DNA from 2 places in the Buttiauxella sp. WJP83 genome. Region 2 is predicted to be linked to the other one. Evidence: predicted binding sites of a transcription regulator. Region 2 holds the regulator's gene; the other holds the start of a gene.
What was found. The regulator LexA, encoded in region 2, represses DNA repair genes until DNA is damaged. The targets are predictions, from matches to a motif close to TNCTGTATGTACATACAGNA.
Positions count from the first base shown of each region.

Region 1 (7,668 bases), 100 kb from region 2:
ACGAGCGAAGGCCGCTTTGTTGCTTAGTGAACGCTTGCTGTACCTTCACCAGCCCGGCAAGCAGGCGGCCACACAGCGCCATACATTCGCTGTGATTATTAATTTCAATTAATTCATCAACGTAGTGCTGGAAAATATCCTGCGTAGTACCTTGCTGGGGCGCTTCTAAGCTTCCACAATCTCTGCTTTGGTACTGGGTAAGTCAACAGTAAAACTAAGGGATTTGTGGCTGAAATGGAATGCTTCGAGGCGGGTCACGTTGGGAATGAAAACCGACTGAAAACTGCAAAAATATCACCCATCACCCATCACCCATCACCCATCACCCATCACCCATCACCCATCACCCATCACCCAACTACACACTCACCCCTGCTCTCAATAAATAATCCATACACCAGCGGCAAATTTTTTGATGCTGGGTGCTGACAAGAGTAAAAAAAGCAGGCTCAGGAATGTGATGCAGTACACTTATTAATATCAAGGATAAAGCCCTGGGTTGAACCAGGGCGGCATGTATTACTTCTTCGTGCCATATCGTTCAAACCACTTCAGCATGCGCTGCCAGCCATCTTTTGCTGAATCGGCATGGTAGCTCGGGCGATAATCTGCGTTAAACGCGTGGCCCGCTTCCGGGTAGACGATGATTTCTGCGTTGGCATTCGCAGCGCGCAGAGCATGGCGCATGGTTTCTACACTTTCCTGCGAAATCCCGGTGTCTAGCCCGCCGTAAAGTCCAAGCACTGGCGCGTTCAGATTAATGGCGATATCGACTGGATGATGTTGTGAATTAAGGGATTTCTCGCCCAACAGTTTTCCATACCAGGCAACGGCTGCTTTCAACTGTGGATTATGTGCGGCGTATAACCAGGTCATTCGTCCACCCCAACAAAAACCGGTAATCATCAGGCGATGAGCATCGCCGCCGTTTCTAGCCGCCCAGTTGGCGACGTGATCGAGATCAGCCAGCACCTGTGCATCGGGAACCTTAGAGACCAGTCCACTTAAAAGCGTCTGAATATCTGCAAAATCATTTGGGTCACCCTGGCGGAAATAGAGTTCTGGCGCGATGGCCAGGTATCCTTCCAGTGCTAATCTGCGGCAAATATCGCGAATATGCTCATGCACGCCGAAAATTTCCTGCACTACAATCACGATGGGCAAAGAACCTTCCGCACCTTTTGGCCTGGCGTGATATGCGGGCATATTCTCGCCCTGCGTAGGAATGGAAGTTTCCCCCGCTAAAATTGCGTCGTCTGGTGTATGTAACACGGTTGAAGCCAGAGGGGAGGCCGCAGGAGCAAAATTTCCGCCCGGTAATTTAGCTGTGGGTTGTTCTTCTTTCATTGGCATTCTCCTTATCAAATTAGCGCAGTGCGATAACTATAGCTTTTCTCCGTGAGACTTCGAGTTGGCGGGTTAATGAACATTCGCGCCTTAACGTGTGATTACGATCACTATCTCAATTGAAAATAATGTAATTTGTTTCATTCAAAGTGAAATCGGTCACGTAATTCTTTGCAGAGGTTCGGTACAGTACCTCCTTAGATAGATAAGCCAACCTATTCAACGCAGGAGTCTGTTATGTCCAAGTCTGATGTTTTTCACCTCGGCCTCACTAAAAATGATCTGCAAGGGGCAACGCTTGCCATCGTCCCGGGCGATCCAGAGCGCGTGGAAAAAATCGCAGTACTGATGGACAAGCCGGTAAAATTGGCTGCCCACCGTGAATTTACTACCTGGCGTGCTGAACTAGATGGCAAGCCAGTCATTGTCTGCTCGACCGGCATCGGCGGCCCGTCGACTTCTATCGCTGTAGAAGAACTGGCGCAACTGGGCATTCGTACTTTCCTGCGTATCGGGACGACTGGCGCAATCCAGCCGCATATTAATGTTGGTGACGTTCTGGTGACCACTGCGTCTGTGCGTCTTGACGGTGCCAGCCTGCACTTCGCACCGCTGGAATTCCCAGCCGTTGCTGATTTTGCCTGTACTACTGCACTGGTTGAAGCGGCGAAATCTATCGGTGCGACCACGCACATTGGTGTGACGGCTTCTTCTGATACCTTCTATCCAGGCCAGGAACGTTACGACACCTTCTCAGGTCGCGTAGTGAGCCGCTATAAAGGTTCCATGGAAGAGTGGCAGCAGATGGGCGTGATGAACTACGAGATGGAATCCGCGACTCTTCTGACCATGTGCGCAAGCCAGGGCCTGCGTGCCGGTATGGTGGCTGGCGTGATTGTGAACCGTACTCAGCAAGAAATCCCGAATGCTGAAACCATGAAAAAAACAGAAAGCCACGCGGTGCAAATCGTGGTGGAAGCGGCTCGTCGCTTAATCTAGTCCCAATAAGCCGGTGCAAGCCGGCTTAATTTTTACGCTTTGCGTAACGCCTCGCAGGAAATCCCTTTTCATCTGGACATTTATACAGCAGAATTTTATTTTGCTGAGGTTTGGCATGGCTTGTGGGAGTGACTGTGGATATTTCAATTTTATTCGGTATCGGTATTGCGCTGGTTGGTGTTCTGACTGGATGGTTGCTGGCAAGTTTGCGGGCGGCTACGCGGCAATCCGCACTGTATGAAGAACAACGAGAAATCTACGGCGAACTGACTGCCGCCCGCCAGGAGTTGCAGCAAAACCAGCACTGGAAAGAGGAATGCGAGCAACTCAACCGAGAACTGCGTACTCAGCTTGAGATCAATAGTGCGCAGGAAGCGGATATCCGCGAACTTTCCACTCTTTTAGAACAAACCCGCCTTAATGCCGACGACAAGCATCGCCAGATGCTTAACAGCGAGCAACGCCTGAGCGAACAATTTGAAAACCTCGCCAACCGTATTTTTGAGCAAAGTGGCCGCAAAGTTGAAGAACAAAACCGGCAAAGTTTAAATGGCTTACTCTCACCATTGCGCGAACAACTGGATGGTTTCCGTCGTCAGGTGCAAGAGAGTTTTGGTCAGGAAGCCCGCGAGCGCCACACGCTTACTCATGAAATCCGTAGCCTTCAACAGCTGAATGCCCAAATGGCGCAAGAGGCACTGAATCTCACCAAAGCCCTGAAAGGGGATAACAAAACTCAGGGTACCTGGGGTGAGGTTGTGCTGACTCGTGTGCTGGAGGCATCAGGTTTGCGAGAGGGTTATGAATACGAAACTCAGGTCAATATTCAGCTCGAAAATAACAGCCGGATGCAGCCCGATGTCATTGTGCGTTTGCCGCAAGGCAAAGATGTCGTCATCGATGCCAAGATGACGCTGGTGGCGTATGAGCGTTATTACAACGGTGAAGATGAGCTAACCCGCGAAAGCGCGCTCAATGAGCACATTGCCAGCATTCGTAACCATATCCGCATGCTTGGCCGCAAAGACTACCAGCAATTGCCGGGGCTGCGTTCTCTGGATTATGTGTTGATGTTTATCCCCGTCGAGCCCGCGTTTTTACTGGCGATTGACCGCCAGCCTGAACTCATCAGCGAAGCACTCAAAAATAACATCATGCTGGTGAGCCCTACGACCTTGCTGGTAGCGCTACGAACCGTTGCCAATTTGTGGCGTTATGAGCATCAAAGCCGAAATGCGCAACAAATTGCCGAACGCGCCAGCCGACTGTATGACAAAATGCGTCTCTTCGTTGACGACATGTCGGCAATTGGCCAAAGCCTGGATAAAGCCCAGGATAACTATCGGCAGGCGATGAAAAAACTCGCATCGGGCCGTGGGAATATCCTCATTCAAGCTGAGGCATTTCGTTGTTTGGGTGTTGAAGTTAAACGCGAGATTAATCCGGATTTAGTCGAGCAGGCCAGACTGGAAGACGAAGAGAACGATAGAGAAAACAGCGCTGACAATGGTTTAGAAAGCCGACGTATCGTTGGTGAACGTTAAGCGCTGGTTTAGTCCCTGCGGCTTGAAGCATAGGGCTTTGAGCCTCATTCTGTTACACTCCACAAACATTTTTTGGACAAGCAGGCATCGAGATGGTTGAAGAATCCCAGGAAACAACACACTTTGGCTTCCGCACTGTAGCGAAGGAACAGAAGGCCGATATGGTAGCCCATGTGTTCCATTCTGTGGCCGCAAAATACGACGTGATGAATGACCTGATGTCGTTCGGCATCCATCGTATCTGGAAGCGATTTACCATTGATTGCAGTGGTGTTCGCCGTGGTCAGCGTGTACTGGATTTAGCGGGAGGCACCGGTGATTTGACCGCTAAGTTCTCCCGTCTGGTCGGCGAAACAGGCGAAGTGGTTCTGGCGGATATCAACGATTCAATGCTGAAAATGGGGCGTGAAAAACTGCGCAACATCGGTATTGTTGGCAACGTGAGTTATGTTCAGGCTAACGCCGAAGCTCTGCCTTTCCCTGACAACTTCTTTGATTGCATTACCATCTCTTTCGGCTTGCGCAATGTGACCGACAAAGAAAAAGCGCTGCGTTCCATGTACCGAGTTTTAAAACCGGGCGGTCGCCTGCTGGTTCTGGAATTCTCTAAACCGATTATCGAACCTCTTAGCAAAGCCTACGATGCGTACTCATTCCATATTCTGCCGCGTATAGGTGAAATCGTTGCACAAGATGCGGAAAGCTACCGTTATCTGGCTGAATCTATTCGTATGCACCCTGATCAAGAAACGTTGAAAGCGATGATGGAAGATGCCGGTTTTGAAAATACCACCTACTTCAATCTGACGGCTGGCGTTGTTGCGCTGCACCGTGGTTATAAATTCTGATTGGGAACTCGTGATGCCATTTACACCGCTAATGACTGCCGGAATAGAAAATCTGCTCAATACATTTCTCTGGCAAGACCGAGGCTTGAAGGCGGCACGGCAGCGCTTAGTGGGTAAGGTGTTACGTGTTGAACTCAAAGAGATCTCATCACCTATCGTTTTGGTGTTTAGCGAACAACAAATCGATGTATTAGGCCAGTGGGAAGGTGAAGCTGATTGTCGGGTGTTGACTGGGTTTAGCACACTGCCGAAATTGCGTGACCGGCAACAGCTTACGGCACTTATTCGCAGCGGTGAATTAGAAGTTCAGGGGGATATTCAGGTCGTCCAGAATTGGGTTGCCCTGATGGATCTTGCTGAGTTCGATCCCGCTGAATTGTTAGCGCCTTATATCGGTGATATTGCTGCTGAAGGTATCAGCAAGGTTATTAGTGGCGGCAGTAAGTTATTGAAAAAAGGATTTTCCCGTAACCAGCAATACCTGTCAGAAGCTATTACTGAAGAGTGGAAGATGGCACCAGGCTCGTTGGAAGTCGCATGGTTTGCTGAGGAAACGGCAGCTGTCGACCGTAAGGTCGATGCACTTATTGCGCGACTGGACAAACTGGAGAAAAAATGACGCCTGGAGAGATTCGCCGCCTCTATTTTATTATCCGCACTTTTCTTAGCTACGGTTTGGATGAACTGATCCCTCGGATCCGTATTACGCTGCCGTTACGCATCTGGCGACGCATGCTGTTCTGGATGCCAAATCGTCACAAAGAGAAACCTCTTGGTGAGCGGCTGCGCCTTGCACTGCAAGAACTGGGTCCGGTATGGATCAAGTTTGGGCAGATGCTCTCGACTCGTCGTGATCTGTTCCCCCCACAAATTGCGGACCAGCTTGCGATGTTGCAAGACCGCGTTGCGCCATTTGATGGCGCTTTAGCTAAAAAGCAAATTGAACAATCGATGGGTGGGATCCCTATCGAAACCTGGTTTGATGATTTCGAAATACAACCGCTTGCATCGGCCTCAATTGCCCAGGTTCATACCGCACGCCTGAAAGAAAATGGGCGCGATGTTGTTATCAAAGTCATTCGCCCGGATATCCTGCCGATTATCAAAGCGGATATGAAACTCATCTACCGTCTTGCTCGATGGGTGCCACGATTGATGCCAGATGGCCGCCGTTTACGCCCGCTGGAAGTGGTGCGCGAATATGAAAAGACCTTGATTGACGAGCTTAATCTTCTGCGTGAAGCCGCCAACGCTATCCAGTTGCGCCGCAACTTTGAAGACAGCCCGATGCTCTACGTGCCGGAAGTATTCTCTGACTACTGCAGCGAGAACATGATGGTCATGGAGCGGATCTACGGTATTCCTGTTTCTGATATTGCGATGCTCAAGGAGCAAGGCACCAACATGAAACTGTTGGCAGAACGCGGCGTGCAGGTCTTCTTCACACAGGTGTTTCGAGACAGCTTTTTCCATGCCGATATGCATCCGGGGAATATCTTTGTCAGCTATGAACACCCTGAAGATCCAAAATATATCGGTATCGACTGCGGCATTGTTGGTTCGCTCAATAAAGAAGATAAGCGTTACCTGGCAGAAAACTTTATCGCCTTCTTTAATCGAGACTATCGCAAGGTCGCTGAATTGCATGTCGATTCAGGCTGGGTGCCACCAGATACCAACGTAGAAGAGTTTGAGTTCGCCATTCGTACCGTTTGCGAACCCATCTTTGAGAAACCACTGGCAGAAATTTCCTTCGGCCATGTGCTGCTCAATCTGTTTAACACGGCACGCCGTTTTAATATGGAAGTGCAGCCGCAGTTGGTTTTACTGCAAAAAACGCTACTTTATGTTGAAGGCCTCGGAAGACAGCTTTACCCACAACTAGATTTGTGGAAAACAGCCAAACCTTTCCTGGAAAGTTGGATCAAAGATCAGGTTGGTATTCCTGCGCTTATTCGCTCTTTTAAAGAAAAAGCACCGTTCTGGATAGAAAAAATGCCAGAACTACCAGAACTGATGTACGACAGTTTGCGCCAGGGTAAACAATTACAGCAGAGTGTTGATAAAATAACGCGTGATTTGCAACGCAATCAGGTGCGTCAGGCCCAATCCCGCTATCTGTTTGGCATTGGTGCCACGCTGCTGTTAAGCGGCACGTTATTATTGATTAGCAAACCAGAATGGCAATACCTGCCTGCAGGGCTTATGGCTGCTGGCATTGTTGCCTGGCTGATTGGTTGGCGGCGCTCATCCTGAGCTGTTTTTAATCGTTTTTAACAGACAACGTGCGGTACAATAAAGACCGTTATCTATTCATCACTGTGATTTGAGGCAACATTATGGGTGGTATCAGTATTTGGCAATTGTTGATCATTGCCGTCATCGTGGTTCTGCTTTTCGGTACTAAGAAGCTGGGTTCTATCGGTTCTGATTTGGGCGCATCCATCAAAGGCTTTAAAAAAGCCATGAGCGATGATGAAGATAAAGACAAAGAGAAAGATAAATCCATTCAGGATGCCGATTTCACAGCGAAAACGCTTGCAGATAAGCAACCAGGCGATGTGAAGAAAGACGAAGCTAAGAGCAACGATAAAGAGCAGGTGTAAACCGTGTTCGATATTGGTTTCAGTGAGCTGCTGCTGGTTTTTGTCATTGGTCTGATCGTTCTCGGGCCACAGCGTTTGCCTGTGGCTGTTAAAACGGTTGTCGGCTGGGTGCGCGCTTTGCGCTCTCTGGCGGCAACGGTGCAAAACGAACTGGTTCAGGAGTTGAAAATCCAGGAGCTGCAAGACAGCCTGAAGAAGGTTGAAAAAGCGAGCATGGACAATCTCACTCCAGAACTAAAAGCATCAATGGATGAACTGCGTCAGGCGGCTGAGTCGATGAAGCGCTCGTATACGCATGAACCTGAAAAGGGGAGTGACGAGGCC
Region 1 is NZ_CP110080.1:4,446,356-4,454,023, reverse strand. It holds gene OH773_RS20555 (dienelactone hydrolase family protein) at 520-1,347, opposite strand; gene udp (uridine phosphorylase) at 1,585-2,346, shown strand; gene rmuC (DNA recombination protein RmuC) at 2,481-3,890, shown strand; gene ubiE (bifunctional demethylmenaquinone methyltransferase/2-methoxy-6-polyprenyl-1,4-benzoquinol methylase UbiE) at 3,983-4,738, shown strand; gene ubiJ (ubiquinone biosynthesis protein UbiJ) at 4,752-5,357, shown strand; gene ubiB (ubiquinone biosynthesis regulatory protein kinase UbiB) at 5,354-6,994, shown strand; gene tatA (Sec-independent protein translocase subunit TatA) at 7,078-7,344, shown strand; gene tatB (Sec-independent protein translocase protein TatB) at 7,348-7,668, shown strand, end outside.
Region 1: rmuC (DNA recombination protein RmuC) is a predicted target of LexA. The motif match lies at 2,417-2,436, and genes of this name have one in related genera.

Region 2 (7,668 bases):
TTTATTCATAACAAACTCCGGGATAGTCATCTCAAAAGGATGCAGCCAGAATGGTGCACCACTCGGCGTTTTTTGCGCGTTGTGATAGAGTGTAGGGCTAATCTACAGGGGAATGCTGATGGACATCACGACTTCACAAAACGTGTTAGCGCAGGCTGAAAAACTATGCGAGCAGCGTAATGTGCGCCTGACGCCACAACGCCTGGAAGTGCTGCGTTTACTGACGCAACAAGCGGGTGCAATCAGCGCTTATGATTTGCTGGATTTATTGCGTGCCAGTGAACCACAAGCAAAACCTCCGACGGTGTATCGTGCTCTCGATTTTCTTCTTGAACAAGGCTTTGTGCATCGCGTTGAGTCAACCAACAGCTATGTTTTGTGCCATCTGTTTGATCAGCCAACGCACTCATCAGCGATGTTTATTTGCGACAGATGTGGAGCGGTGAAGGAACATGGTGCGCAAGACGTTGAAGATATCATGCATCAATTGGCTGCCCAGTTAGGATTTGCTCTGCATCATAATGTCATTGAGGCGCATGGTTTATGCAGCGCTTGCGCAGAAGTTGAAGCCTGCAACCATCCCGAAGCATGCGGGCATGACCACACTATTCAGTCGAAGAAAAAATCACGCTAATACGAATTTAGAAGATTAGACTGGGGAAGAATCGGTACTTCCATGTACCAGGGCAGATTTAGAGAGTTAACACATCTGAGGGATGAGATTACCAGCGGTAATCGTTACGTTTTTCCCAATCAACGACTTCTTTCTCTGCCTGTTCTTGGGCGTATCCATAGCGTTCCTGGATTTTACCGACTAGCTGATCGCGCTTCCCTTCGATGACGGTCATGTCGTCATCCGTCAGTTTGCCCCATTTTTCTTTCACTGTGCCTTTGAACTGTTTCCAGTTACCGCCGATTTCGTCTTTATTCATAATAGTCTCCTCAACGTTCGCTAAAAAACTGCTAAAAGTTAACAACGTCCGAGTGCTGCCGTTTGGCTAAAACCACTCTTATCTGCTGGACGTGATAACAATTGTAGTTAAGGATGCGGCAGTGGCGGAAAAACTAAGAATCTTTAACCATGCACGTGTTCAAACCAGGTGTTGTGACGCCAATGACGACGCCAGATCCACCCCAATGACAAACCTCGTAGTGCAAGAAACACCGCCAGCGAAAGCCATAACCCATGGTTGCCCAACCAGGGCACGGTGAACAAGGTTAATCCAAAGCCAAGAGCCGCAACGGCCATACTGTTTCGCATTTCTGCACCACGTGTTGCGCCAATAAACATGCCATCAAGCAAATAGCACCAGACGCCCACCACCGGTAAAACTATCTGCCAATGCAAATAGCGATCGGCCTGGCGCTGCAATTCAGGGATTGATGTCAGGAGCGAAACAATGTTCTCGCCAAACAGTGCATACACTATGGCAAAAGCTAACGCGACCAATCCCGCCTGGCGACAGGCTGCTCCCCACACCTCCAGCAATTGGCCTCGATTTTTCGCACCAAATGCCTGCCCCGAATGGGCTTCAACAGCGTAAGCAAACCCATCAAGCGCATAGGCGGTGAAGGTCAGCAACGTCATCAGCACCGCGTTTACCGCAACGATTTCGCTGCCTAACCGTGCGCCAAAAATCGTCACTGATGCGAAACACACCTGCAGCAACAGCGAGCGCAACATAATGTCCCGGTTAAGCGCCAGTAAACGCCGAACGTTTCCGCGCCAGGCTTTCATCAGCATCTCTACGCTGATTCCACGCAGGCCCATCACCTTTTTCACCATCAGCAACCCGATGATAAATGTCGCATATTCCGCAGTGACCGTCGCTAACGCCGCCCCCTGCACATTCATGTGCAACCCCATCACCAGCCACACATCCAGCACGATATTCAGCACGTTTCCGACGACCAGTAAGATAACCGGTGCACGCGCATACTGAACGCCTAACAGCCAACCAAGTAAGACCAGGTTAGCCAGTGAAGCCGGGGCGCTTAGCCAGCGGATCTCAAGAAAACGCTGTGCCTGCCAGAGCACATCCTGGTTACCGCCAACAATATGTAATGCCAGTGAAATGAGGGGATCGCGCAGCGCGATAATCACAACGCCTGCGCCCAGCGCCAGCAATAAAGGCTGTACCAGTGCACGAGCTAACGCCGAGGGATTATTTGCGCCAAACGCTTGAGCGGTTAAGCCCGTGGTACTCATGCGCAGGAATAGCAAAAGCATGAACAGGAAACTGGTTGCCGTAGCGCCAATAGCGACTCCGCCAAGATAGACAGGGCTGTCCAGATGACCAATGACTGCCGTATCGACCAGACCCAGCAAGGGGACGGTGATGTTGGAGAAGATCATGGGTAAGGCGAGGCGCCAGAGTACTTTGTCAGCCGTTGAGAAAAATCGCATTCCACCCTTCATACTTCAAGCCGCATCTTTGTTGGCCGCGTTCACTCACCCGAATCACTTACTCAAGTAAGCTCATCGGGACTCGTTTTCTCGCCGCCTCAATGCAACTTGAATTATTTGGGTTTTCAGTTTTAAGAAACTTTACAGCCAGTTGCCGTTGCGAATCACCCCAACCGCCAACCCTTCAATGGAGAAGTTATGTTCGCGCAGGTCAACCACAATAGGTTCAAACTCGCTATTTTCTGGAAGAAGATGAACAACGTTGCCCTGCTGTTTTAAGCGCTTAACGGTAACTTCATCATCAATACGCGCAACCACAACCTGGCCGTTACGCACATCCTGAGTTTTATGCACCGCGAGCAGATCACCGTCCATAATACCGATGTCTTTCATAGACATACCGCTGACGCGCAGCAAGAAATCGGCATTAGGTTTAAACAGCGATGGATCAACCTGGTAATGGCCTTCGATATGCTGCTGAGCCAAGAGTGGCTCACCTGCAGCAACACGCCCAACCAGCGGAATACCGGTAACTTCTTCCACCAGCAAGCGGATACCGCGCGACGCACCAGAGACAATCTCAATGACGCCTTTACGAGCCAGTGCTTTTAGGTGCTCTTCAGCGGCGTTTGGAGAACGGAACCCCAGACGTTGAGCAATCTCGGCACGAGTCGGTGGCATGCCGGTCTGGCTGATATGATCCCGAATAAGATCAAACACCTCTTGCTGCCTGGTAGTTAACGCTTTCATTCCGCCCCCTGGGTGTTTATACAGTTATGCTGTGAGTATATACAGTCAAAGGCGAATTTGGAACCACAAATTAAGCAAAAAACCAGCCACTTAACTATTCTGGAAAGATCATCGCAAATGCTGCCAAAGCAGTGTGACCCAGGTAATCACTGCGAGGATAATGGCGATTAACACAGCAGCTGATCCCATGTCCTTGGCGCGTCCTGAAAGCTCGTGATAATCCGTACCCACGCGGTCAACAAGGGATTCAATCGCACTGTTGAGGATCTCGACAATCATAACCAGCACGACAGAACCAATCAGTAGAATACGGGTGATGGGGTCGATATCTAAATAACAGGCAATGGCAATAGCGATTACGGCACAAACGCCTTCCTGACGGAACGCAGCTTCGTTGATCCAGGCTGCTTTGAGCCCTTTCCATGAATAGCCAGCGGCTTTGATGATACGGGTAAATCCGGTGACGTTACTCGCCATTTTTGGAAACCTTTTCAAATTATTTGCGTCAATACTTATCTATACCCGTCATTCTTCAAATTGCTGCCAACACGGCTACAACTTGAAGAATGACGGGTATAAAGCGCAACGCCACAGAAATCTGAGTGAGATTCTGATATTCTTGCGGCGAAATTGCATTATTAACCTGAGGCTTTACATCGTTTATGTCAGGCTGGCCAAGAATCTACTACAAATTACTTAATTTACCATTAGGCGTTCTGGTAAAAAGCAAGTCCATTCCGGCAGATCCACAAGCCGAACTGGGCTTAGATCCCACACGCCCGATAATGTACGTGCTGCCGTATAACTCTAAGGCGGACTTATTAACGCTGCGCGCACAATGTCTCGCGCATGGCTTACCCGATCCGCTTCAGCCGTTAGAGATTGATGGAGCGGTACTCCCGCGTTACGTCTTTATCCACGGCGGCCCGCGCGTATTCACGTATTACACGCCGAAAGAAGAGTCGATCAAGTTGTTCCATGATTACCTCGACTTGCACCGCAGCAATCCAAATCTGGATGTGCAGATGGTGCCGGTCTCGGTGATGTTTGGCCGCTCTCCGGGTCGCGAAAAAGGCGAAGTTAATCCGCCATTAAAGATGCTGAACGGCATCCAGAAATTTTTCGCCGTTACCTGGCTTGGTCGCGACAGTTTCGTGCGTTTTTCGCCACCCGTCTCTCTACGCCACATGGCCACCGAGCACGGTACGGATAAAAAGATCGCTCAGAAATTGGCTCGCGTTGCGCGTATGCACTTTGCTCGCCAGCGTTTAGCGACCATCGGGCCGCGTTTGCCGGTACGTCAGGATCTGTTTAATAAACTTCTGGCATCGAAAGCTATCGCTCGCGCCGTCGAAGATGAAGCACGCAGCAAGAAAATCTCCCATGAAAAAGCACAGCAAAACGCTGTGGCGCTGATGGAAGAGATTGCCGCCAACTTCTCTTATGAAGCGATTCGAGTGAGCGACCGCGTGCTCAGTCTGACGTGGAACCGCTTGTACCAGGGGATAAACGTTCATAATGCAGAACGCGTGCGCCAGTTGGCTCACGATGGTCATGAGATTGTTTATGTCCCTTGCCATCGCAGCCACATGGATTACATGCTGCTGTCCTATGTGCTTTATCACCAGGGGCTGGTTCCTCCGCACATCGCGGCGGGTATCAACCTGAACTTCTGGCCAGCGGGCCCGATTTTCCGCCGCCTCGGTGCGTTCTTTATCCGTCGTACCTTTAAAGGCAGCAAACTCTACTCCACCGTGTTCCGTGAATATCTGGGCGAGCTGTTTAGCCGTGGCTATTCCGTTGAATATTTCGTGGAAGGGGGTCGTTCTCGTACCGGGCGTTTGCTCGACCCGAAAACCGGCACCTTGTCGATGACCATTCAGGCAATGCTGCGCGGCGGTACTCGCCCTATTACATTGGTGCCGATTTACATTGGCTACGAGCATGTAATGGAAGTGGGGACTTACGCAAAAGAGTTGCGTGGTGCGACCAAAGAGAAAGAGAGTTTCATGCAGATGGTACGTGGCCTGAGTAAGCTGCGTAACCTCGGTCAGGGCTATGTGAACTTTGGCGAACCGATGCCATTGATGACATTCCTGAACCAGCGAGTTCCTGAGTGGCGCGATTCCATCGACCCAATCGAAGCGATTCGTCCTGCGTGGCTGACGCCGACGGTGAATGAAATTGCCGCCGAGTTGATGGTGCGAATTAACAATGCAGGTGCGGCGAACGCCATGAACCTGTGCTGTACAGCGTTATTAGCCTCACGTCAGCGTTCACTCACCCGTGAGCAACTCACCGAGCAGCTAAACTGTTACCTGAGCCTGTTGCGTAATGTGCCGTATTCACCGGACGCTACTGCACCCGATCAACCAGCAGAAGCGCTGATTGAACACGCGTTGCAAATGAACAAGTTTGAAGTAGAGAAAGACACTATCGGTGACATCATCATTTTGCCGCGTGAGCAGGCAGTTCTGATGACGTATTACCGCAACAACATCCTGCATATGCTGGTGTTGCCTTCTCTGCTGGCAGCGATTATTACTCAACATCGCCGCATTGACCGTAGCGAACTGCTGCGTCAGGTCACGTTACTGTACCCGATGCTGAAGGCTGAGTTGTTCCTGCGCTGGAACACCACTGAACTTGCCGGTGAAATTGACATTATGCTCAATGAACTGGCGCGTCAGGAACTGGTCACGCTGACAGACGACGAAGTGCAGATGAACCCTGCGCGTTCACGCACCATGCAGCTACTGGCTGCGGGTGTTCGTGAAACGCTACAGCGTTATGCGATTACGTTCTGGTTGTTGAGCGCGAATCCGTCGATTAACCGTGGGACACTGGAGCGCGAAAGCCGCACCGTTGCCCAGCGCTTGTCAGTTTTGCATGGTATTAATGCACCGGAGTTCTTTGATAAAGCCGTCTTCACCTCGCTGGTATTAACCTTGCGTGATGAAGGCTATATCAGTGACACCGGGGATGCAGAGCCAGGCGAAACGATGAAGGTCTACCAGTTACTGGCTGATCTGATCATGCCGGATGTGCGTTTAACGATTGAAAGTGCGACGTCGCAGGCTGCGACCGAGTAATGCCCTCACCCTAACCCTCTCCCACGGGAGAGGGGATAACTGTTATCTCCTTCACCTGAGGGAGATATGCCCGGTTTTCTCCTTCTCCCCGAGGGAGAAGGCCGGGATGAGGGGATTTTTTAGAAGTGTATGTAACTCAGCACCAGGCCAATAAACAACACCAGCCCAACGTAGTTATTATTCAGGAATGCGCGGAAACAGGCATCGCGGTCGCGATTCGCCGTCAACCGTTGCTGATGGATAAAGAGCGCGCCAGCCAATGCTATAGACCAATAAAAAGCGCCGCCTAAGCCATTCAGCCAGCCAATTACGGCCAGCAATACCATTACCGCAACCTGCAAAATCCCAATGATCACATTGTCATAGCGTCCAAACAGGATAGCCGTGGATTTGATACCTATTTTAAGATCGTCATCGCGATCAACCATCGCATACTGTGTGTCGTAGGCTACCGCCCAGCAAATATTGGTCAAAAACATCAGCCAGCAACTTAGCGGAACAGATTCACTGACCGCAGCAAATGCCATTGGGATGGACCAACCGAATGCCGCACCCAACACCACTTGTGGCAGATGGGTGTAACGCTTCATAAACGGATAGACCCAGGCTAACGCTAATCCCGCGACAGACAATAAAATCGTCATGGTATTGAGTGTCAGCACCAGTAAAAACGAAAGCAGCACCAGCACCACAAACAGGATACGCGCCTCTTTTTCACTGACAGCACCGCTCGGTAGCGGCCGATGGGCGGTCCGTTTAACGTGGCCATCAAACTTGCGATCGGCGTAGTCGTTAACCACGCAACCCGCGGCGCGCATCATCCAGACTCCGGCGATAAACACGCATAAAATAGTCAGCGGCGGGACACCCGGTGTCGCAAGCCATAACGCCCATAACGTGGGCCATAACAATAAAAGCGAGCCAATCGGCTTATCCAGCCGCATCAGGCGTTGGTAGGCCTGTAATTTGCCCTGTTTCAGACTCCACTCCATTATTTTTCCTCTGCATACAACGGCGAAGCGGGAAGGAATAACTCGGTCAGTACCAATGGCTTTCCGGCTAATCTCAGGCGGGACCGACGTCCCCACAGCTCCGCACTGCGTCCAATCTCAATAAAATCCCGCGTCAGGGATGATGCACTAAACAAATAACGCCCAAGCGGCGTGGTTCCAAGCTGTTGCAAAGCAAGCTCAGGCCCTTCAAGGGTTGATTCCGGTACGACCGTGCGCCCAAGCAGCCAGGGCTCATCGTCACCGCATAGCACAACTTCACGCAGCCAATAACGTTTGGCTTCTGGCATCATCTCAGCTTCGGGAAAATCGACAGGCGAATCGAAAAAACCTTCACGCACAATGCGAACAGTGACTCGCGAACAATACTGTTCAAAGCGTTTAGTCATTGAGTCTTCAAGCAACAACC
Region 2 is NZ_CP110080.1:4,341,832-4,349,499, forward strand. It holds gene OH773_RS20060 (cupin domain-containing protein) at 1-9, opposite strand, end outside; gene zur (zinc uptake transcriptional repressor Zur) at 119-634, shown strand; gene OH773_RS20070 (CsbD family protein) at 723-932, opposite strand; gene dinF (MATE family efflux transporter DinF) at 1,076-2,407, opposite strand; gene lexA (transcriptional repressor LexA) at 2,549-3,157, opposite strand; gene OH773_RS20085 (diacylglycerol kinase) at 3,266-3,634, opposite strand; gene plsB (glycerol-3-phosphate 1-O-acyltransferase PlsB) at 3,820-6,249, shown strand; gene ubiA (4-hydroxybenzoate octaprenyltransferase) at 6,369-7,241, opposite strand; gene ubiC (chorismate lyase) at 7,241-7,668, opposite strand, start outside.